One region of the Nesterenkonia sp. HG001 genome, then DNA from elsewhere that is predicted to be linked to it. Evidence: riboswitches for the same ligand, from Rfam matches in the RefSeq annotation. Region 1 holds a riboswitch; each other region holds the start of a gene.
The links. Region 1 has a riboswitch for S-adenosylmethionine ahead of ODE13_RS16500 (OsmC family protein). Riboswitches for the same ligand answer to the same signal wherever they lie in the genome.

Region 1 (7,523 bases):
ACCGCGGAGAGCAGCGGCGCCACCCACCAGGGCAGTCCGGACTGCACCACCAGCATGCCGAAGGCCACCCCGATGGGAAAGAGACCCAGCCCGGCGGCGAGCGAGGCGCGCAGGCCCTGGGCGACCTCCCGGCGTCGTGCGTTCGGGCGCGCCCGGCGCAGACTCGAGCACTGTTGATTCTCCATGCCCTGATGATTTCAGGAATGTCCCAGAATATGGTGGCGAATACCCCAGGTTGACCCCTCAGACGTGCAACACTTGAGGTATGGACTCTCTTGACCACGCAATCATCGCAGAGCTCGAGGACAACGGGAGGATCTCGAACGTCGAGCTCGCCGAGAAGATCGGCCTCACCCCGGGGCCCTGCCTGCGACGGGTACAGCGGCTGGAGCACGACGGCGTCATCCTCGGCTACCGGGCCGAGATCAACCCCGCCGCCGTCGGCCGGAACTTCGAGGTGCTGCTGGATGTGGACCTCGAGGGCTTCCGGCGGCCCGTGGTGCTCGAGTTCGAGGAGACCATGGAGTCGTTCGACGAGGTCCTGGAGCTGCACAGGCTCTTCGGATCACCGGACTACCACGTGCGCATCGCCGTGGAGGGACTCGAGGCGTACGAGCGCTTCCTCACCGAGAAGGTCATGGCCATTCCCGGCATCGCGAACGTCAACTCCCGCTTCCCGATGAAGATCCTGAAATCCCTGCGCACCGGAGGCTGACCCCGGCCCCGGCCTGAGCAGCGGGTGATGGTCTCAGCGGGTGAGAATCTCAGCGGGTGATGGTCTCGGAGGCGGCCATCCGCCAGTTGACCGTCCCTGCCCCCAGCACCACCGCGGCTGCGAGCATCGGCGCCACCAGCGCGACCCCGGTTCCCAGGTGCTCGCCGATCTGACCGACCAGCGCCGAGGACGCCGACTGACCGACCACGATGCCCGTGGTCGCCACGGTCATCGCCGTGGCGGCTCGTCCGCGGGGGCTGCGCGCCGAGACCAGGCTGAACACCGTCACCAGAGTGGGGCCCAGGCCGATGCCGATCAGCCCCAGCACCGCGAGCATGCCGCCGAGACCGGTGACGAAGGGCAGCATGAGGGTGCCGGCCAACATCAGCGCGGCGAAGACCAGCCAGCGCGCCCGCAGCGAGAACCGCTCCGGGAAGAGCCCCGAGCCCAGCGCGAAGGCGGCCGACCCGATGCCCATGACCCCGTAGACCAGTCCGGCGCTCTCCCCCTGGCCGGCGTCGGACATGAAGGAGGTCAACGAGGTCAGCACCGCACCGAAGAACAATCCGATGCCCAGCGCCCCGACGAGCACGGTCAGCAGCGACCCGCGGAACAGGTCACGCACCGGGGCGGCGAGCGCGCGCTCGCCCTGGACCGGACGCACCGCCTGTACGCTGCGATGCAGGGCGAAGGAGGTCACGAAGACCAGGGTCAGCAGCGCCGCTCCCACCACAGGTGCGGCGGGGTTGATCATCGCGGCGAGGATGCCCACGATCATCGGACCGAAGACGAAGGTCACCTCGTCCGCCGCCGACTCATAGGCCATGGTGCGGCTCAGGGTCCGGTTCTGCCGGGCGATCGGAAGTCGCCGGAGAATGATCCCGACCAGTCGGGTACGAGACATCGGCGGGATCTGCGGGGTGGTCGCGCCGATGAGCAGTGCCGAGATCAGCACGGCATAGTCCGGCAGCGAGGAATAGGCGACCCAGGCCATGACCAGCAGCGTGACCGTGCTGGCCAGCCCGGCGCAGAGGATCACGACCCGCTGCCCCCACCGGTCCGCGGCGGCGCCGACGAGCGGGGCGCACAGCACCGCACCCAGCCCCACCATGGCGGAGGTCAGCCCGCCCAGCCCCAGCGAGCCACGGGCGGAGACCACCAGTGTCAGCACCCCGACGACGATCATCGCGTAGGGGAAACGCGCGATGAGCGCCACGGGGAAGTATGACGGGCCGGCCGCACGGAACAGGCTGGGGCCCTCGTCGTGGAGGCCCGGGCGGGGCTCGTTCTGGCGGTCGGATTCGAGAGTTGTCATCATCACGCACCTCCTGCAGCGCACTCACTGATGCAGTGCCGCCTTGGCGCGCTGCTCGACGAGCGCCACCAGGTAGATACACAACTTGACGGAAATTGCCGGACCGGACGGCGTGAGGCCGTCCAGGCCAGCAGGCCAGTCTACACGAGACGACGGCGGGCCGCAGAGTCGGGATACATGCCCGAGAGGAGCGCGCCCGCGGCGTCGCGTGGCTTCCCGATCCAAGGAAAATGGTGGCCGGAGAGCATCGGACTGGAGTTGACCTCAAGCACGCGCGGGGCGTCCCCTTCGCCGTCGCGGGGCAGCAGCATGTCGAGCCCCACCAGCCGGAGGCCCGGGATAGCCCGGACGACCTTCTCAGCCATGTCGACTTCCTCTGCAGTCAGGTCATCAGTGGCGTCCATGGCGTCGCCCCCACTGTGGATGTTCGAGTTCCGGCGGATCCAGACCCGCTGGCCCTCCGCAGGGACCATGCTCTCCGTGAACCCCTGCTCAGCCATCACCGACCGGCTGATGTCATCCAGCGGAACATCCCAATGCACCGGGTTCTCCAACACCGCACGGGCGATGTTCTTGTGCGCCACGAGGTCGGTCACCGTGTTCTCCCCATCACCGTCGACATGAGCCGGGATGCGTCGCGTGGCGGCCACCACCTTGCCGTGCACCAGGAGCACCCGGTGCTCTACACCGGGCACGAACTCCTCCACCAGCACGCCCTCCGCAGCTGCGCCGACGGCGCTGAACGCCTCGCGGAAGGCGGCGCTGTCACGAAGGTCAAGGTGGACCAGTTCGCCTTCACCTCCGTCGCTGGGCTTGATGACCACCGGCAGGCGGGGCTCGGCCCACTGCCAGGCCAGCTCAACATCCCGGGCTGAGAACACGGCGTTGTGCGGCGCCGGGACGTTGTAGGTGCGGAGCAGACGGCTCGCGACGTCCTTGTGCAACGTGCAGCGGCGGGCCAGCGAATTGTTGATGTTGGAGCGGGCGGCGTCGAACCAGATGCGCCGGCCCTTCCACCGCATGGTCAGTCTGCTCTTCTCATCCGGCGCGATCTCAATGTCCCGAGCGAGAGCTTCCTGGGCGATGAGCGCATTGGTCAGACCGTGGGCGATGCCCAGAGACTTCAGGTGCTTGCGAGTGGATGTGAGGTCCATGTGCTTCTTCCGGTCCGGCGTTCACAGGGCAACCCCACGGGTGGAGTGCCGTGGGGGTCTTCACTGACTCTACTGCCCCTCGTCCGCAGCGAAGTGGCGCTCAGGAGGCGGAGGAGGAGACCTGCACCTGGACCGGCACCGGGTTGCGGAAGATGTCCATCACCGGGCAGTGCTCGTCCACAGTCCGCTGCAGCTCCACATAGCGTTCCGAGCTCTCCGGGCCGGTGAGCGAGACGTTCAGCCGGACCTCGGAGAACCCAGGCCGGACCTCGTCGGCTCCTCCGAGGAGACCTCGGACGTCGAGGTCACCCTCAGCCTCGATGCTGATGTCCTCCAGCTCGATCCCCAGCTGCTGGGCGTAGAGCCGGTAGATCACGACCTGGCAGGAGATGAGCCCGGCCAGGGCGGCCTCCACCGGGCTGGTGCCGGCATCGTCGCCGGCGAGCGCGGCCGGCTCGTCGAGGACGAGCTCATGCCGCCCGGAGGTGATCCGAGTCGCGACCGATCCGATGCCCTCCCCACGGGTACGGAACACCAGCCCCGCTTGTGCCGGGTCCTGGTCGATGCGGCTGCTCCAGTCGCGTCCGGCCTTCTCCAGGCGCTGGGCGCGGTCCTGGGCCTCCTGCTGCGTGTCGGTGTCGATGCTGGCGTACTGAGTCATGCGCTGGCCTCTCGATCTGCCTCGCGCCGCATCCGCCGCGGCGCTCTCCTGACGCCGGCCGGGGACCCGGCGGCGTCGAATCCTCCCCTGGGGGCACCCCCGGTGCAGAGTGAGGGTTGCCGCCCCGCCGGCCAGGTCCGTAATGGCGGGTGCTCGCGATTCCTTCTCGAGCATCTCTGCCGCCGCTCCCCGGTGCAACGGTGACGTCACAGGGCGTCATCGGCCGCGGCCTCCGATGCATCGATTGGGCGATGTGATCGCTTTTGGACGCCGATTCGGGCCTCAGAAGCGTGCAAATCGCCCAATCGATGAAGTGGACGGGCTGGGGCACCTGGCGGCGGGCGGCGGAACTCGTCAGGTCCCCACGTAGGCGGCCAGGTGCTGCCCGGTCAGCGTGGCCCCGGCCCCACGAGCCGACTCCACCAGCTCCGCGGGAGTGCCTTCGAAGACCACCCGGCCGCCGTCGTGACCGGCCCCGGGGCCCAGATCGATGATCCAGTCCGCGTGGGCCATCACCGCCTGATGGTGCTCGATCACGATCACCGTGCGGCCGGCGTCCACCAGCCGGTCCAGCAGCCGCAGCAGCTGCTCCACATCGGCCAGGTGCAGCCCGGTGGTGGGCTCGTCCAGGATGAAGGTGCCGCCGTCGTCGCCCATGTGGACCGCCAGCTTGAGCCGCTGCCGCTCTCCTCCGGAGAGGGAGTTCAGCGGCTGCCCCACGGTCAGGTACCCCAGTCCGACGTCAGAGAGGCGCTGCAGGATCTTCCCCGCCGCGGGGATCCGGGACTCCCCCGCAGAGAAGAACTCCAGAGCCTCGTCCACGGAGAGGTACAGCACCTCGCTGATGTTCTTCCCGCCCAGGGTGAAGTCCAGCACCGCGGCCTGGAACCGGCGACCCTCGCACTCCTCGCAAGGTGTCTCCACCGTCTCCATCACGCCCAGCTCCGTGAAGACCACCCCGGCACCCTTGCAGGTGGGGCAGGCACCCTCGGAGTTCGCGCTGAACAGCGCCGGCTTGACCCCGTTGGCCTTCGCGAAGGCCTTCCGGATGGGGTCCAGCAGCCCTGTGTAGGTGGCCGGGTTGGAGCGTCGCGACCCCTTGATGCCGGCCTGGTCCACCACCACGACGCCGTCCAGCCCGGCGACGTTGCCATGGATCAGCGAGGTCTTCCCGGACCCGGCCACCCCGGTGACCACGGTGAGCACGCCGGTAGGGATGTCGACATCGACCCCGGTGAGGTTGTTCTGCCTCGCTCCGCGGACCTCGATGACGCCGTCACGCGTCCGCCCGGCCTCCTTGAGGCGGGCGCGGTCGTCGAAGTGATCCCCGGTCAGGGTCCCGGCGGTGCGCAGTCCGGCGAGATCGCCGGCATAGACCACCTCCCCGCCCCCGGATCCGGCCAATGGGCCGAGGTCGATGATGTGGTCCGCCACCGCGATCGTCTCGGGCTTGTGCTCCACCACCAGGACCGTGTTTCCCTTGTCCCGCAGGCGCAGCAGCAGGTCGTTCATCCGAGCGATGTCATGCGGGTGCAGCCCGATGGTGGGCTCGTCGAAGACGTAGGTGACATCGGTCAGCGCCGATCCCAGGTGTCGGATCATCTTGGTGCGCTGGGCCTCGCCCCCGGAGAGCGTGCCGGCGGGCCGATCCAGGCTCAGATAGCCCAGCCCGATCTCCACGAAGGAGTCCAGGGTCTCCCCCAGGGTGGTCAGCAGCGGACCGACGGAGGGCTCCTCGAGCCCGCGGACCCAGGCGGCGAGGTCAGAGATCTGCATGGCGCAGGCCTCGGCGATGCTGATCCCGGCGATCGTCGAGGAACGGGCCGTAGCAGTGAGCCGAGTGCCCTCGCACTCGGGGCAGGGGGTGAAGGTGACCACCCGGTCCACGAAACGGCGGATATGCGGCTGCATGGCCTCACGGTCCTTGGACAGCATCGACTTCCGGATCTTGGGTATCAGCCCCTCATAGGTGAGATTGATCCCCTCGACCTTGATCTTGATCGGCTCCTGACGGAGCAGGATCTCCTGCTCCTCCGCGGTGTACTCCCGGATCGGCTTGTCGAGATCGAGCCCGCTGCCGCGGAAGAGCCGTCCCTGCCAGCCGTCCATGCTGAACCCCGGAACCGTGAGCGCACCCTCGGAGAGTGACTTCGTGTCGTCATAGAGGGCGGTGAGGTCGAAGTCGCTGACCGTGCCCCTCCCCTCGCACGTCGGACACATCCCGCCGGTGATGGTGAAGTCCCGACGCTCCTTGACCTTCTTGCCGTCCTTCTCGAAAGTCACCGCCCCGGCGCCGCTGATCGAGGCCACGTTGAAGGAGAAGGCCTGTGGGGAGCCGATGTGCGGCTCCCCGAGTCGGCTGAACAGGATCCGCAGCATCGTGTTCGCGTCAGTGGCGGTGCCGACGGTGGACCGCGGATTCGCCCCCATGCGCTCCTGGTCCACGATGATCGCGGTGGTCAGCCCAGCGAGGTGGTCGACGTCAGGGCGTCCCTGGCTGGGCATGAAGCCCTGCAGGAACGCACTGTAGGTCTCGTTGATCATCCTGCGGGACTCGGCGGCGATCGTGCCGAAGACCAGCGAGCTCTTCCCGGAGCCGGAGACCCCGGTGAAGACGGTGAGCCGCCGTTTGGGGATCTCCACGCTGATGTCCCGCAGATTGTTCTCCCGGGCGCCGGTGACGCGGATGAGGTCATGGGCATCGGCGGGCGGGAGGCCGGCGTCGTCGTCGGTGCCGGCTGGGCGGGCGGCGGCTTCGCCGGCGCGGGAGGGCTGATCGGTGGAGGTCGACGTCGTCATGGGGTCTCCTGGGCAGTGGGGCACGAGCGAGCGGGGCGGAGGCGCCTCACAGCGCCCGCGAGGCAGGTGCCATGGAGTCTAGTGCGGGCCGGTGACGTCTCCGCCAGATCCGGGGGCCCGCCCCAGCGCAGTGTTGAGCCGGGCGGCCTGCCGCATCAGGTGGTTCCGCTCCGGAAGGCTCCCCGCCTTCTCCGCGGCCTCGGCGTACAGCCGGGCGGCACTCACCCGATCCCCGGCACGCTCATGCAGATGGGCAGCGGCGGCGGCATAGCGGGGAAGGGCGGCGTCCAGCTCCCCGAGCGCCTCCAGCCCGGCCCACGGATCGGCGGCCTCCCCCAGGGCGACCGCCCGATTGAGCCGAGCGATCGGGCTGTCCGTCAGCCGGACCAGTTCGTCGTACCACTCGACGATCTGGACCCAGTCGGTCTCCTCCACGCTCTGCGCGTCGGCGTGGAGCGCCGCGATCGCGGCCTGCGCCTGGAACTCGCCGAGCCGGTCCGCTGCGAGCGCCGCCTGCAGGATCGCCACCCCATGGGCGATCATCTCGGTGTCCCACAGGGACCGGTCCTGGTCGCGCAGCGGCACCAGAGCGCCGTCGGCGGTGGTGCGCGCCGGGCGTCGGGCGTGGTGGAGCAGCATCAGTGCCAGCAGCCCGTCGGCCTCCTCCGACTCGACGACGGCGGCGAGCTGCCGGGCCAGCCGGATGGCCTCGGCCGCGAGGTCGACGTCGCCGGAGTACCCCTCGTTGAAGACCAAGTACAGCACCCGCAGCACGTGGGTGACGTCTCCGGGCTGGTCGAACCGGACACCGGCGAGGGTGCGCTTGGCGCGGCTGATGCGCTGGGCCATCGTCGCCTCCGGCACCAGGTAGGCCGCGGC
Region 2 (7,523 bases), on a different contig from region 1:
TGGCCCGGGCGGTGGCGACCGTTGTAGAGGTTCCACAGCTCGGGGCGCTGGCTGCGCGGGTCCCACTGGCCGAACTCGTCACGCAGCGAGAGGATGCGCTCCTTGGCCCGGGCGCGGTCCTCGTCCCGGCGGGCGCCGCCGAAGACGGCGTCGAAGCGGTGCTGGGCGATGGTGCGCAGCAGCGGCACGGTCTGCAGCGGGTTCCGGGTGCCGTCGGCACGTTCTGCCAGCTCCCCGGAGTCGATGAGCTCCTGGACGCTGCCGACCACCAGCTTCAGGCCGAGCCGCTCCACGGTGCGGTCCCGGAAGTCCAGGACCTCCTCGAAGTTGTGGCCGGTGTCGATGTGCACCACGGGGAACGGGATCTTCCCGGGCCAGAAGGCCTTGGCAGCCAGGTGCAGCATCACCACCGAGTCCTTGCCTCCGGAGAAGAGCATGGCGGGGCGGTCGAACTCGGCGACGACCTCGCGGATGATGTGGATGGACTCGGCCTCCAGCCGGGCCAGGGCGGACTGGCCGGTGAGGTCGACGACGTCGGCGGCCCGCTGGGCGGGTGCGGCGGTGGCGGTGCTCATCTCAGGCTCCTGTGGCGGTGGTGGTGTGGATGCCGCATTCGACCTTCCCGCTGCCGGCCCAGCGGCCGGCTCGGGGGTCCTCGCCCGCGGCGACCGGGCGGGTGCAGGGACGGCAGCCGATGGAGGGGTAGCCGTTCTGCAGCAGCAGGTTCACCGGGAGGTCGTGACGGTTCGAGTGGTCGACGAGGTCGTCGAAGGTCCAGGGGGCGACCGGGTTGACCTTGATCAGCCCGTGCAGCTCGTCGAAGGTGATCAGCGGGGTGTCCACGCGGGTGGGCGCCTCGTCACGACGCACTCCGGTGAACCAGAGCCTGTACCCGCTCAGCGCCTCCCCGAGGGGCTCCATCTTCCGCATCCGGCAGCAGGCGGCGGGGTCCCTGCTGAAGAGGTCCTTGCCGTGCTCGACATCCTGCTCCGCCACGGTCAGCCGCGGAGTCACGTCGACGACGTTGACGTCCAGCCGGCGGGCGACCTCGTCACGGGCGGCGATGGTCTCACTGAAGTGGTAGCCGGTCTCGAGGAACAGCACATCCACCCCGGGCAGCTGCTCGGCGACCAGCGCCGGCAGCACCGCGTCGGCCATGGAGCAGGCGACGGCGACGTCGGCGGTGGCGACGTTCCGAGCCACCCAGCCGATGATCTGCTCGGCAGGGGCGTCCCAGCCGAGCTCCTCGGCGCCGGCGGCGGCCAGCGCCCGCAGCTGCTGGTCGGTCTGGGGGTCAGTCGTGGCCGTCATGCCGGCTCGGCCTCCTTCTGCAGCTCGGACTCGTCCACGCGGTGACTCCATCGGGCGAAGGTCTCGCCCGTCTGGCGTCCTGCGAGATAGCGACGCACCAGCAGCTCCACATAGTCGACGAGCTCCTCGGCGGTGACCTTCAGTCCGCGCACGGTGCGCCCCAGGCCGGCCTCGTCGCGGTCCACGAAGGTGAGCCCGCCGCCGAGATGGACCTGGAACCCCGGGCTCGTGCCGCCGTCGCCGTCGGGCAGCAGCTGGCCCTTGAGCCCGATGTCGGCGGTCTGGATGCGGGCGCAGGAGTTGGGGCAGCCGTTGATGTGCAGGGTCAGCCGCACCGGCATCTGGTCGGCGACGTCGGCCAGGCGCTCCTCCAGGGCGTCGATGGTCCGAGCCGCGGTGGTCTTGGTCTCCACGATGGCCAGCTTGCAGAACTCGATGCCGGTGCAGGCGATGGTGGAGCGGCGGAAGACGCTCGGCCGGGGGTCCAGCCCCAGGTCGGCCAGCGCGGCGGAGGCGGCCTCGACCTCCTTCTCCGGGAGGTCGAGGACCACCAGCTTCTGGTGGGGGGTGGTGCGCAGCCGGTGGGAGCCGTGCTTCTCGAGCAGATCGGCCAGCTGGACCAGCAGCGTGCCGGAGACCCGACCCACCGTGGGGGTGATCCCGATGTAGAACTTCCCGTCCTTCTGCCGGTGGACGCCCACGTGGTCTCCCGGGGTGTCCGGGGCGGCGGGCGCCGGACCGTCGGTGAGACGCCGGCCGAGGTACTCGTCCTCGATGATCCGACGGAACTTCTCAGGACCCCATTCGGCCAGCAGGAACTTCAGCCGGGCCTTGTTCCGCAGCCGACGGAAGCCGTAGTCGCGGAAGGTCTGGGTGACGGCGTGCCAGACCTCGGCGGCCTCCTCCTGCCGGACGAAGACCCCCAGCCGCTCGGCCAGCCGGGCATTGGTGGAGAGTCCGCCCCCGACCCACAGGTCGTAGCCGGGGCCGTGGTCGGGGTGCACGACGCCGACCAGCGCGAAGTCGTTGATCTCATGGACGACGTCCTGGGAGGGGTGGCCGGTGATGGCCGACTTGTACTTGCGCGGCAGGTTCGCCAGCTCCGGGTCTCCGATGTAGAGCTGTGCGATCTCCTGGATGACCGGGGTGGGATCGATGATCTCGTCGGCGGCGATGCCGGCCACAGGAGACCCGAGGATCACCCGCGGGGTGTCCCCGCAGGCCTCGGTGGTGCCCAGGCCGACGGATTCGAGACGGCGCCAGATCTCCGGGACGTCCTCCACGGCGACCCAGTGCAGCTGGATGTTCTGCCGGTCGGTGACGTCGGCGGTGTCTCGGGCGAACTCCCGGGAGATCTCCCCGATGACCCGCAGCTGCTCGGTGGTCAGCGCGCCGCCGTCGATGCGCACCCGGAGCATGAAGTACTTGTCATCCACCTCTTCGGGCGGCAGCGAGTTGTGCGCGCCTGCCGGCACTCCCGGGCGGCGCTGGGTGTAGAGACCCCACCAGCGGAAGCGGCCGCGCAGGTCGTCCTGGTCGATGGAGTCGAAGCCCTGCTTCGAGTAGATCGTCTCGATGCGCTCGCGGACGTTCAATCCGTTGTCGTCCTGTTTGAACTCTTCGTTGTGGTTCAGCGGCTCGGTGCCATCGATCTTCCACTGTCCGTTCGGGCGCTTCTGCGGCCGGCGAGTGGACACGGCAGACACATCGGTGCTCATGCTCCTCCATCGGTTCTGGCGTGAGCACCCGGCTCTCCCGGGTTGCTGCGGCGTCGTGGAGCCAGATCTCTCGGCCGCTCTGGATGGTCGGTGGTGAGCACCACGCTACTGCACGTCAGGGCACAGGAGAAGATAAGACGTCATATGCCGTCATCTATGTTCATGTGTTCATTCAGGATTGCGCGGTGGTCGCGACGGAGCCGCGGACGCGCTGCCGATCCCGTCGAGTGGGGGATTCGCTACCGCTTTCAGGCGAAATCGGCGCCATAGCGGCAGTGGATCCCCCACTCGATGAGAGGCGGAGGTGCTCAGGCGTCGTCGAGCCCTTGCTCCTCGAGCCACTGGGCGGCGACGTCCGCGGCCGCGGCCTGGTCATCGACGCTGACGGCGTTGAGTCCGTTGAGCTCCTCCTGGGTCAGCTCCGCGTTGACCTCCTCGATCAGCGCAGCCGCCTCCTCATCCACGGCCTCCGAGACCAGGGGGACGATGTTCTGCGGAAGCACCAGATCCTCAGGGTCCTCCAGCATGACCAGGTCATTGGCCTCGATGGCGGGATCGGCGCTGTAGATGTCGGCCACCTGCACGTCGCCGTCCAGCAGCGCCTGCACGGTCAACGGCCCTCCGGAGTCCTCCACCGGCACCAGGGTGACCTCCACCCCGTAGACCTCCTGCAGGCCGTCCGGCCCGTAGGGCCGGGTCTCGAACTCGGAGTTCGCCGCGATCCGCAGCTCCTCCTCGACCCCGGCCAGATCCCCCACGCTGCTGAGCCCATGCTCCTGGGCGAAATCCTCGGTGACCACGAAGCTGTCCTGATCGGTGGCCTCGGCAGGCGCCAGCGCGGTGATCCCCTCCGGCAGGCCCTCCTCGAGACCGCTCAGGATGCTCTCCAGGTCCGCGGCCTCCGACTCCGAGTCCACATACTGCAGCAGGTTCCCGGCGTACTCGGGGAAGACGTCGATGTCCCCGGCCTCCAGCTCCGGCATGTAGACCTCCCGCTGGCCGATGTCGAACTGCCGGTCCACCTCGTGGCCGGCCGCCTCCAGACGCTGGGCGTACAGCTCCGCGATGATCGTGTTCGAGTAGTACTGCTGGGAGCCGACGACGATCGGGCCCCCTTCTCCCCCGCCGTCGTCGCCACCCCCGCCCTCCGCCAGCGGATCATCCGCTGCACAGGCGGTCAGACCGAGAGCGGCCACGCCGACCAAGGAGAGGGCGAGACGCACACGAACGGTGCGAGGGCCGGAAGATTCACTGATGGGGCTGGGCACGGGGACCATCCTCTCCTGAGGCTCAGACGATCCCGGGGATCCTCCTGAGCGTCCGCTGGGCGATGACGAACATGGCGTCGACCAGGACCGCCACGGCGATGACCATGAGCGACGCTCCCAGCATCATGGCATAGTCATGGTTGCGCAGGCCCAGGAACAGCGGCCGGCCCAGGCCCCCGGCACCCACGTAAGCGGCCAGCGTGGCTGTGGCGATGACCTGGAGCGTCGCCAGGCGGATGCCGCCGAGGATCATCCTCAACCCCAGCGGCACCTCGACCGTGGTCAGCACCTGCCAGGGACTCAACCCCTGTGCGCGGGCCGCGTCGACCACCCGCCGATCCACTGCTTCCACCCCGGAGTATGCCCCTGCGATGATCGAGGGCACCGCGAGCACCACGAAGGCGATCATCGGCGCTGTGAGTCCGATGCCCACCGCCAGTGCGGCCAGCGTGATCAGCCCCAGAGTGGGCAGCGCGCGTGCGGCTCCGGTGGAGAGCACCGCCACGGCACGCCCCCGGCCCGTATGGCCGATGATCAGGCCCGCCGGCAGAGCCACCAGCACCGAGAGTCCGACCGCGATCAGGGTGTACCAGAGGTGTTCGGCCGTGCGCGCCCCGAGCCCGCCAGGACCGGCCCAGGCTTCGGCGCTGAGCACCCAGTGGAGCGCTTCGACGAGCTGGTTCATGCCGCACCTGCCCGGCTCCGGGGGCGCTGCCAGGGCATGACCAGCCGACCCAGCGCCACCAGCAACAGGTCCACGACGACGGCGAGCAGCACCGTCATCACGATGCCCGCCACGATCGAGGGCACGATGCCGCGCTGAAACCCGTCGGTGAACAGCGATCCGAGGCTGGTCACCCCCAGCACCGCGGACACGCTGACCATACTGATGGTGCTCACCGACACCACCCGGAGCCCGGCGAGCAGCGCCGGCCCGGCCAACGGAAGCTCCACGGTGAGGAACCCGCCCCACCGGGAGTGGCCCACCGCCGTGGCGGCCAGCCGGACGTCCTCGGACACGGCAGCGAAGGCGTCCGCAGAGGAACGGGCCATCAGGGCCAGGCCGAAGAGGGTGAGGGCGACGATGACGTTCAGGCTGTCACGGACACCGGTACCGATCAGGATCGGCAGGACGATGAACAGCGGCAGGGACGGGATCGCGTAGAGCAGCCCCACCGAGCCGAGAAGCGGCTCACGGAGCCGCCCGAGCCGATCGGCGAGTCGCCCCACCGGCAGGGAGATCAGGAACGCGGCCGCCACGGCAGGAAGACTGAGCAGAAGGTGGTCCGCGGTCAGGCCGAGGATGCGTGGCAGGTTCGCCAGGATCCACTCCATCAGTGCTCTCCGGGCAGATGACCCAGGCTCTCGGCGCCAGCGGCTCCGTCGATCAGTCCCACCGGCCGCCCGACTCCGTCGGTGACGGTCCACCCGCCATCGGCGCGGGGTGAGGCATGGAGGCGACGCCGGCCCTCCTCCAGACCCAGGAAGCGCGAGACGAAGGCGTCGGCCGGGTCCTCCACGAGCTCGCGGGGAGAACCGACCTGCGCCACCTCTCCCCCGGCGCGCAGCACCACGATCTGGTCACCCAGGGTGAGCGCCTCGTCGATGTCATGGGTGACGAAGATGGTCGTCTTGCGCAGCTCCTCCTGCAGCCGCTTCAGCTGCACCTGAAGCTCCACACGCACCAGAGGATCCACCGCGCCGAAGGGCTCGTCCATCAGCAGGATGTTCGGGTCATCGGCCAGCGCACGCGCCACACCAACCCTCTGCTGCTGCCCCCCGGAGAGCTGGCCTGGGAAACGCTGCGCCAGCTCCGCAGACAGGTCCACCAGCTCCATGAGGTCCCTGGCGCGCCCATGCGCCTCCGCGCGGGAGACCCCGTTGAGCCGGGGCACGGTGGCGATGTTGTCCAGCACCCGACGGTGCGGCATCAGCCCGGAGTGCTGCATGACGTATCCGATGCTGCGCCGCAGCTGCACCGGTGGGCGGGCGGCGATGTCCTGGCCATCGATGCGCACCGCCCCGGAGGTCGGCTCCACCATCCGATTGACCATGCGCAGCAACGTGGTCTTGCCGCAGCCGGAGGAGCCCAGCAGCACTGTGGTCGTGTGGGAGGGCACGGTCAGGCTGAAGCTGCGCACCGCCGTCGTGCCGTCCGGATAGGTCTTGGTCACCTGGTCGAACTCGATCATGATGCCGGGGCCTCCCTCTCATCGCCGACCAGGACGGCATCTGCCGCAGTGTCCTCGCGCAGCGCCCGATGCACCTCCGCGTGCTCCTCGAGGCGCGAGGCCATGACGTCCACGGCTTCCGCGGAGGAGTCGATGCAGACGAACCGACGATCGGTCTCGACGGCGGCCGCGCCGAGCGTCCCGGACCCGGCGAAGAAGTCGAGCACCCAGTCGCCGGGGCGCGAGGAGGCCTGCACCATGCGGCGGACCAGGCCCACGGGCTTCTGCGTGGGGTAACCGGTCTTCTCTTTGCCCGTCGGGGAGACGATCGTGTGCCACCAGACGTCGGTGGGCAGCTTGCCCCGGGCGGCCTTCTCCGGGGTCACGAGACCGGGGGCCATGTAGGGCTCGCGGTCGACCTCCTCGGAGTCGAAGTGGTACTTCGAGGGGTCCTTCACATAGACCAGGATGGTCTCGTGCTTGGTGGGCCAGCGCTTCCGTGTACGGGCGCCGTAGTCATAGGCCCAGATGATCTCGTTGAGGAAGCTGTCCCGCCCGAAGATCACATCGCACATGACCTTGGCGTAGTGGACCTCGCGGTAATCGAGGTGCAGGTAGAGGGTTCCGGTCTCATCGAGCAGCCGCCAGGCTTCGAGCAGGCGGGGCTCCAAGAACTCCCAGTAGTCCGGGAAAGAGTCGTCATACTGGGCCAGCAGCTCACGAAAGGTGTCATAGCTGCGCCCGGCGAATCCGACGCGTCCACCGGTGCCCTCCTGACGGCGGACGGTGGTGGTGCGGACCGCCCGTTGGGCCCGCCCGGTGTTGAACGGCGGATCCAGGTAGATCATCGCGAAGGCCCCGTCGGGGAGCCGCCGCAGGTGTTCGAGGTTCTCTCCCTCGAGCACCAACGACGGCCCGTCCACGGCGAAGGTGGTCATCCTCGGGTCCTCGCAGGTCCGGGGACGCTCAGTCGGCGGAGGACGAGTTCGAGCCGGAGCCGGTGCGACGACGGCGGCGGCGCCTCCGCTGCCCGCCCGAGGCCTCCTCGCTCTGGG
Region 3 (7,523 bases), on a different contig from region 1:
GTCCGTCGGCGTGCTGGAGGTTCTGGACGTCGACGTCGCTGATCTCCAGGCCGGCCTCCTGCAGGGATTGGACGAGGAAGAAGTAGGGGTCGGTGCCCAGCGTCGCGGCCACGGAAGCGCCGTCCAGATCCTCGACCGAGGAGATCCCGGAATCCGGCGAGGTGACCAGCGCGGCCCACTCGGGCTGGTTCTCGACGAGGATCGTGTGGATCTCGGTGCCGTTGGCCCGGGCCAGCAGCGCCGCAGAGCCGGCGGTGGATCCGATGTCGATGGCCTGGGCGCGCAGCTTCTCGTTGGCGTCGTTGGAGCCGTGGGACTGGATCCACTCGACCTCGGTGCCGGCATCAGCCAGCTCCTCCTCGAGCCAGCCGTGCTCCATCATCACCAGGCTGAGCGGGTTGTAGGTGGCGAAGTCGATGCTGAGGGTCGCCAGTTCGCCGTCAGCGGCGTCGCCGGAGCCCTCGCCCTCCACGCAGCCGGCCGCCATCAGGGTGACGGCGAGGCCGGCGACCGCAGCGCGGGAGGTGCGGCCGATGGTGGCGCGGGCAGGGCTGGGGGAGGTGCTGGTCAGACTGGGCATGTGATGAAGCGGCCTTTCGTGCGGTGTCGGGTGCCGCTCCGTCCGCTTCCCGACCGGCGGACCCGGCAGGGTCCACCCGGCTGGGGCCGGACTGGTGCGGCCGAGCGTGGGTCATCTCCGGAGGCTCCCGGAGCTCGGGGCAGGGGTCAGTGGGCGTGGGCGTCGACGCCGAGGCCGGTGAGCAGCTCGCCGCGCAGGGCGGCCAGCTCGGCGGAGGCGCGATCTCGCGGGCGGCTGCCCGGAACGGTGAGCAGCCGCGAGACGGTGGCCCCCTCGCGGGCAACGCCGGAGGGATCCGGGCCGAGCAGCAGGATGCGGTCGGCGAGCTGCAGAGCCTCGTCGACGTCGTGGGTCACCAGCAGCACCGTGGTGCCGGTCTGGGCGTGGACGTCGAGCAGCAGGTCCTGCATCTTCAGGCGCGTCAGTGCGTCCAGGGCGCCGAAGGGCTCGTCGAGCAGCAGCACTCCGGGGCGGCGGGCCAGGGCCCGGGCCAGCGAGGCGCGTTGGGCCATCCCTCCGGAGATCTCCCGGGGGCGCAGCTGGGCACGGTCGGCCAGGCCGACGAGCTCGAGCAGCTCGTCCACCCGGGCCCGGCCCTCCGCCTTGGACACCGTGCGGGGCAGACCCAGTGAGACGTTGCGATGCACCGAGCGCCACGGCAGCAGGCGCGGCTCCTGGAAGCCGACGGCGGTCCGCTCGTCATAGGTGTGCACCCCGGCGCCGTCGATGACGACCTCGCCGGAGAAGCCGGCGTCGAGGCCGCCCACGGCGCGCAGCAGGGTGGACTTCCCGCAGCCGGAGGCGCCCAGGATGGCGACCACCTCACCGGGGGAGATGTGCAGGTCGACGTCGCGCAGCACGGTGCGGCCGTCGAAGCTGCGTCCCACTCCACGCAGCTGCACGTCCAGCGAGTGGGTGGGCGCGGCGGCGGGGCGGTCCAGCACGGCGGTGCCGCCGGAGTGTGCCGAGGTGTGCAGGTCAGACTCGCGTGCTGCGAGTGTGGGTGCAGAGGAACCCATAGGAATATCTCTCCCATCGATCCTGGCGGTAGCACCTTTTCTGATGCGCCGGGCACAAACGGCCGATCGGCACATCCGAAGGTTGCTGCGGCGTCGTCGAGCCAGATCTCTCAGCCGCTCGGGATGGTGGCAGTTTCAACCCTACGCACAACCGCGCCGCCTGGGCAACGGCGATGTCACAGTATGAGACATCACTGAGACGTCGCCGGAGGAGGGGAGCCGCAGAGGCGCGGCACGGTGCGGCCCGCGGCTCAGGCGTCGGCGTCGAGCGGACCGAGGGCCTTGAACTCGCTCTGATGGAACACCAGCGCCTGCGACCGGTCCTCCACGGCGAGGTCCAGCAGCTCGAGCACGATGATGTCGTGATCACCCGCGCGGACCTGATCGTGGATGCGGGTGGTGAAGGTGACCGGGGCGCCGTCGAGGGTGACCGCACCGCCCTCGCCGGTGGTCACGCGGAGGCCGGTGAAGCGGTTCTCCCGGTCCTTCGAGGCGATCTTCCGGCACAGGGCGGACTGCCCGTGGCCTACCAGGGAGATCCCCAGCTCGGCGCCGGCACCGGCCAGCTTCGGCCAGGTGGTCGAGCTGTGCTGCACCGCCACGGTCACCAGCGGCGGCTCCAGGGACACCCCGACGGTGAACGTGGAGGCGACGAGGCCCTCAGGGCGTCCGTCCACCTCTGCGGCCACCACGACCACCCCCTGGGGAAAGTGGCCGAAGGCCTCACGGAGCTCCAGCGGATCGATGCCGACCAGGCTGGTGGGCACGCGGCGGGCTGCGGCGTCGGCGGTGGTGTGGTGCACGGCGGCCTCCACGGTGATCGGGTGGCTCTCGTCGGTGGCCAGTGCTGTGCTCATGGCTGATCAACTCCCATCGGCCCTGGCGGTAGCACCTTTTCTGAGGCGTCCGCCGGGAGAGGCGGAGCACATCCGAAGGTTGCTGCGGCGTCGTCGAGCCAGATCTCTCGGCCGCTCGGGATGGTTTCGTCGCTCCAGGGTACGCGCGCAGCACAGCACGATCAAAGGGATGTTCGGGGAGTGACACATGGAGACATCAGGACCGGCGACCCGCGCCGTCGCAGATCCGGTGACCTCGCAGATGTCCGTACATTCTTACGCCTCGTGACATGAACTTATCGATGAGATTTGACGAGTGTTCATCGACAGCGCGTAGTCTGGTGCTCGCCACACCATCCAGAGCGACTGAGAGATCTGGCTCGACGACGTCGCAGCAACCTCCCGAGCAGCCACGCCATCACGGCGCGGACCGGGGAACGGTGCTAACGCCAGAGACGATGGAGAATGCCCGATGATCTCACTGCGCCATGTGTCCACGACCTTCCCCGCCGCACGGGGCAAGGACCCCATCCATGCCGTCGACGACGTCAGCCTGGAGATCCCCCGCGGAAGCATCCAGGGCATCATCGGATTCTCCGGGGCCGGCAAGTCCACCCTGCTGCGCAACATCAACCTGCTCGAGCGCCCCACCTCCGGGGAGGTGCGCGTGGGCGGCACGGAGCTCACCGGGCTCGGAGGCGAGGCGCTGCGCCGCGCTCGTCACCAGATCGGCATGATCTTCCAGGGCTTCAACCTCGTGAACAACCTGACCGTCGCGCAGAACGTGGAGCTCTCCCTGAAGTTCGCGGGGGAGAGGGACCGCAGGGTGCGTCGAGAGCGCGCCGCGGAGGCGCTGGAGATCGTCGACATCACCGAGAAGGCGAAGGTCTACCCCGCACAGCTCTCCGGCGGGCAGAAGCAGCGCGTGGCCATCGCCCGCGCGCTGGCCACCCGCCCGGAGGTGCTGCTCTGCGACGAGCCCACCTCGGCCCTGGACCCCATCACCACGGCCACCGTGCTGCAGTACCTCGCCGATGTGAACCGCGAGCTCGGCATCACCGTGGTCATCGTGACCCATGAGATGGAGGTCATCAAGGCCCTGGCCGACCACGTTGCGGTCATGGAGTCCGGCCGAGTGGTCGAGCAGTTCCACGCCGCCGAGCTGCGGCGTGAGGGCTTCGCCCCGCGGACCTCCATCGGTCGCTACCTGGTCAGCGACGGGATCTCCGTGGACCGTCGGGGCGGCGGCGTGCGCGCCGGCTCCGAGCTGCCCGCTGCTGACCCAGGCGCCGATCAAGGTGCCGACCAGGGACCTGGCGCTGATCCGCCGGCGTCCGGGCAGGAAGCCAGGACCGCCTCCGGGCTGGTCGCCGCGACAGCCTCGTCCGAAGGGGGTCCCCGCTGATGGAACGCCTCATCGAGCTGCAGCCCGAGCTGGTCCAGGCCATGCTGGAGACCTTCGTCATGATCGGCGTGGCCATCCCGCTGGCGGTGCTCTTCGGCACCCCGCTGGGGATCTGGCTCTTTCTCCACGCTCCCGGCGGTATCGCCCCGACGCCGCGCACCCACGCGGTGGTCAGCGGAATCGTCAACATGGTTCGGTCCTTCCCGTTCCTGATCCTGCTGATCGCGATCATCCCCTTCACGCGGCTGATCGTGGGCACCACCGTGGGCACCGCGGCGGCGATCGTCCCGCTGACCATCAACGCCATCCCGTACTTCGCCCGGCTGGTGGAGCAGAACATCACTCAGCTCGGCTCCGGGGCCGTGGAGGCCTCCCGTGCCATGGGAGCCACGCGCGGCCAGATCATCCGCAACGTGCTGCTGGTCGACGCCAAGCCGGCGATCATCGGCTCGATCACCATCACCACCGTCAGCTTCATCTCCTACTCGGCCATGGTCGGGCTGGTCGGCGGCGGAGGCATCGGCGACTTCGCCATCCGCTACGGCTACTACCGCTACGAGACCGCCGTGATGATGGTCGCCATCGTGCTGATGATCGCCCTGGTCACCTTCGTCCAGTTCAGCGGCACCCGCGTCGCGCGGCTGACCGACAAGCGCGCCTGACGGCGCCCCTGTCCCATTCCTCCGCAGAACACCTGCACCTCTGAGATGAAAGACTCCACGATGCCCAGCACACTGACGACCTTCGGATCTCCCGGAGTGTCCGGATCGATCACCAGCTCCGGCTCCCTGGCCTCCTCCGGCCTCGCCCGCCGCAGCCTGCTGCTCAGCGGCCTCGCCGCCGTCGGGACCTTCGCCCTGACCTCCTGCGGACTCGCCGAGGCCGTCGGAGAGGATGACCGGACGATCAGCATGATCGTCACCGAGTCGGCACCCTTCCAGGACCCCACCGAGATCGTGAAGGACATCCTCGCCGAGGACGGCTGGACCCTGGAGACCACCTACGTCACCGACATCATCCAGCCCAACCAGGTCGTGGCCCAGGGTGAGTTCGACGCCAACTTCTTCCAGCACTTGGCCTATCTGCGCCAGTTCAACGAGGACAACGGCACCGACGTCGAACCGGCCTTCTCCGTCTACTACGCGCCCAGCGGCATCTTCTCGCTGCAGCATGACAGCATCGAGGATCTGCCCGAGGGCGCCCAGATCGCGCTGGCCGTGGACACCGCCAACAACGGCCGCGGGATCAAGCTGCTCGCCGACGCCGGCGCCATCGAGATCGACGACTCCAAGGACGTCACCGAGCTCTCCCAGCGGGACATCACGGCCAACCCGAAGGACTTCGAGTTCATCGAGGTGGACCAGCAGTCCACCTCCCAGACCCTGCCCGACGTCGACGCCGGCTTCGCCTTCGCCCGGCTGGTGGCCGAGGCTGGTCACGACGTCGACGAGACCGCGCTGATCCTGGAGCAGGACGACGACGTCCGCATCCCCTTCACCTGCGTGGTCGCCGGGGCGCCCGGCTTCCGGGACACGGAGAAGGCCGCCGCCCTGCAGGAGGCCTTCCAGTCCGCGGAGGTCCAGCATTGGTTCGACGAGTACCTCGAGGGATCCCTGGACTTCACCGATGACTTCACCGTCGACTCTGTCGACGCCGTCTGGGAGGACTTCTCCGCATGAGCCACGACCCGATCTCCCGGACCCCCGCTCCCTCCCGACGGCGGGCCCGGCACGGTGCACTGGGCATCGCCGTGCTGGCCGCCGTCGGGAGCCTCACCTCCTGCGGACTGGCCGACGGCGGCGAGGAGGACCGCACCATCAGCATCATCGTCACCGAGTCGGCGCCCTTCCAGGAGCCCACCGAGATCGCCAAGGAGCTGCTGGCCGAGGAAGGCTGGGAGCTGGAGACCACCTACGTCACCGACATCATCCAGCCCAACCAGGTGGTGGCCCAGGGGGAGTACGACGCCAACTTCTTCCAGAACTTCGCCTACCTGAACCAGTTCAATGCCGACCACGGACTGGACATCGAACCGGTCTTCGCCGTCTACGAGGCCCCCGGCGGGCTGTTCTCCACCCAGCATGAGGAGCTGACCGACCTGCCCGACGGAGCCCAGATCGCCCTGCCGGTGGACACGGCCAACAACGGGCGCGGACTGAAGCTCCTCGCGGACGCGGGCCTGCTGGAGATCGACGAGTCGGTCGCCGTCACCGAACTCTCCCAGCGGGACATCCAGGACAACCCGCACGACTTCGAGTTCGTGGAGGTCGACCAGCAGTCCGTGGCGCAGAGCATCGAGGACGTCGACGCCGCCTTCGCCTTCCTGCGGCTGGCCTCCGAGATCGGCCTCGGGCCCGAGGACACCCTCGCGCTAGAAGACGAGGACGTGGCGCTGCCCTTCACCTGTGTGGTCGCCGCCGCCCCGGACTTCGCCGGCACGGAGGCCGCCGAGGCGCTCGAACGGGCCTACCAATTCGAGGAGGTCCGCGACTGGTTCGCTGACTACCTCGACGGCGTGCTCGACCCCGCCTTCGACGTCGATGTCGATGAGGCCTGGGCGGAGCTGGCCGGATGAGTGACCGCCCCACCCGGACCCCGACGGGGGACGGGGACACCAGACTCTCCCGGCGCCGGCTGCTGAGCGGTTCACTGGGCATGGCCGCCCTGGCCGGCGTCGGGAGTCTCACCTCCGGCTGCGGGATCGCCGGCGCACTCGGGAACGACCGCCCCCTGCGGCTGATCGTCACCGAGTCCGCGCCGTTCCAGGAGCCGACGAAGCTCGCTGAGCAGATCCTGGAGCAGGACGGCTGGGACGTCTCGGTCACCTACGTCACCGACATCATCCAGCCCAACCATGCGGTGAGCAACGGCGAGTACGACGTGAACTTCTTCCAGAACATCAGCTACCTGCGGCAGTTCAACGAGGACAACGACCTCGACATCCAGCCGCTGTTCTTCATGTTCGAACAGCCCTCCGGGATCTACTCGGCCTTCCACGACACCCTCGAGGACATCCCTGCCGGAGCGCGCATCGCGCTGCCGGTGGACACCGCGACGAACGGCCGGGGCATCCGGCTGCTGGCCCGCGGGGGACTCATCGAGATCGACGAGTCCACGCATGTGGCCGCCCTCTCGGTGCATGACATCACCGCCAACCCGCTGGACCTGGAGTTCGTGGAGGTGGACCAGCAGTCGGTCGGGCAGATCTACCCGGACGTGGACGCCGTGTTCGGCTTCGCCCGGCTGCTCGCCGAGGTGAACGTCATGCCCGAGGAGGTCCTCATCATGGAGTCCTCCGAGGAGGCGCTGCCCTTCGCCCTGGCGGTCTGCGCCCGCCCTGGCTTCGCCGAGGAGGAGCCTGAGAAGCTCGAGGCGCTGACCAGCGCCTTCCACGACGAGGAGATCGCCGCCTGGTACGGCGACTACCTGGACGGGATCCTCACCCCCGCCTTCGACCGCGACATCCACTCCGCCTGGGAGGACGTGAACAGCCGATGAGCACCACCAACGACACCACCACCGACACCATCACCCACACCGGACCCGCGGCCCGTGAGGCCGCGCTGCCCGGCGCCGAGCTGACCGATCAGCTGCTGCAGACCATCGCCGCCGGCACGGTCCACCGCGAGCTGGAGCGCGAGCTGCCCTTCGAGCCCGTCCGACAGCTCGATGAGGCCCGCTTC

Region 2: it holds a riboswitch for S-adenosylmethionine, as region 1 does, so the genes downstream of both, ODE13_RS01975 (nitrite/sulfite reductase) here and ODE13_RS16500 (OsmC family protein) in region 1, are expected to answer to the same signal.
Region 3: it holds a riboswitch for S-adenosylmethionine, as region 1 does, so the genes downstream of both, ODE13_RS07800 (methionine ABC transporter ATP-binding protein) here and ODE13_RS16500 (OsmC family protein) in region 1, are expected to answer to the same signal.

Annotation. Positions count from the first base shown of each region.
Region 1 covers NZ_JAOSZD010000014.1:22,995-30,517, forward strand. The annotation lists gene ODE13_RS16480 (AzlC family ABC transporter permease) at 1-185, opposite strand, end outside; gene ODE13_RS16485 (Lrp/AsnC family transcriptional regulator) at 266-715, shown strand; gene ODE13_RS16490 (MFS transporter) at 765-2,033, opposite strand; gene ODE13_RS16495 (hypothetical protein) at 2,171-3,184, opposite strand; gene ODE13_RS16500 (OsmC family protein) at 3,285-3,845, opposite strand; SAM riboswitch class IV at 3,886-4,006, opposite strand; gene ODE13_RS16505 (excinuclease ABC subunit UvrA) at 4,200-6,644, opposite strand; gene ODE13_RS16510 (RNA polymerase sigma factor) at 6,723-7,523, opposite strand, start outside.
Region 2 covers NZ_JAOSZD010000001.1:447,912-455,434, forward strand. The annotation lists gene cysD (sulfate adenylyltransferase subunit CysD) at 1-575, opposite strand, end outside; gene ODE13_RS01970 (phosphoadenylyl-sulfate reductase) at 577-1,311, opposite strand; gene ODE13_RS01975 (nitrite/sulfite reductase) at 1,308-3,029, opposite strand; SAM riboswitch class I at 3,033-3,119, opposite strand; gene ODE13_RS01980 (ABC transporter substrate-binding protein) at 3,338-4,297, opposite strand; gene ODE13_RS01985 (ABC transporter permease) at 4,320-4,982, opposite strand; gene ODE13_RS01990 (ABC transporter permease) at 4,979-5,632, opposite strand; gene ODE13_RS01995 (ABC transporter ATP-binding protein) at 5,632-6,489, opposite strand; gene ODE13_RS02000 (site-specific DNA-methyltransferase) at 6,486-7,406, opposite strand; gene ODE13_RS02005 (DEAD/DEAH box helicase) at 7,435-7,523, opposite strand, start outside.
Region 3 covers NZ_JAOSZD010000004.1:31,428-38,950, forward strand. The annotation lists gene ODE13_RS07785 (aliphatic sulfonate ABC transporter substrate-binding protein) at 1-580, opposite strand, end outside; gene ODE13_RS07790 (ABC transporter ATP-binding protein) at 727-1,599, opposite strand; SAM riboswitch class I at 1,610-1,729, opposite strand; gene ODE13_RS07795 (flavin reductase family protein) at 1,851-2,456, opposite strand; SAM riboswitch class I at 2,467-2,583, opposite strand; SAM riboswitch class I at 2,786-2,900, shown strand; gene ODE13_RS07800 (methionine ABC transporter ATP-binding protein) at 2,908-3,840, shown strand; gene ODE13_RS07805 (methionine ABC transporter permease) at 3,840-4,502, shown strand; gene ODE13_RS07810 (MetQ/NlpA family ABC transporter substrate-binding protein) at 4,563-5,519, shown strand; gene ODE13_RS07815 (MetQ/NlpA family ABC transporter substrate-binding protein) at 5,516-6,415, shown strand; gene ODE13_RS07820 (MetQ/NlpA family ABC transporter substrate-binding protein) at 6,412-7,338, shown strand; gene ODE13_RS07825 (acyl-CoA dehydrogenase family protein) at 7,335-7,523, shown strand, end outside.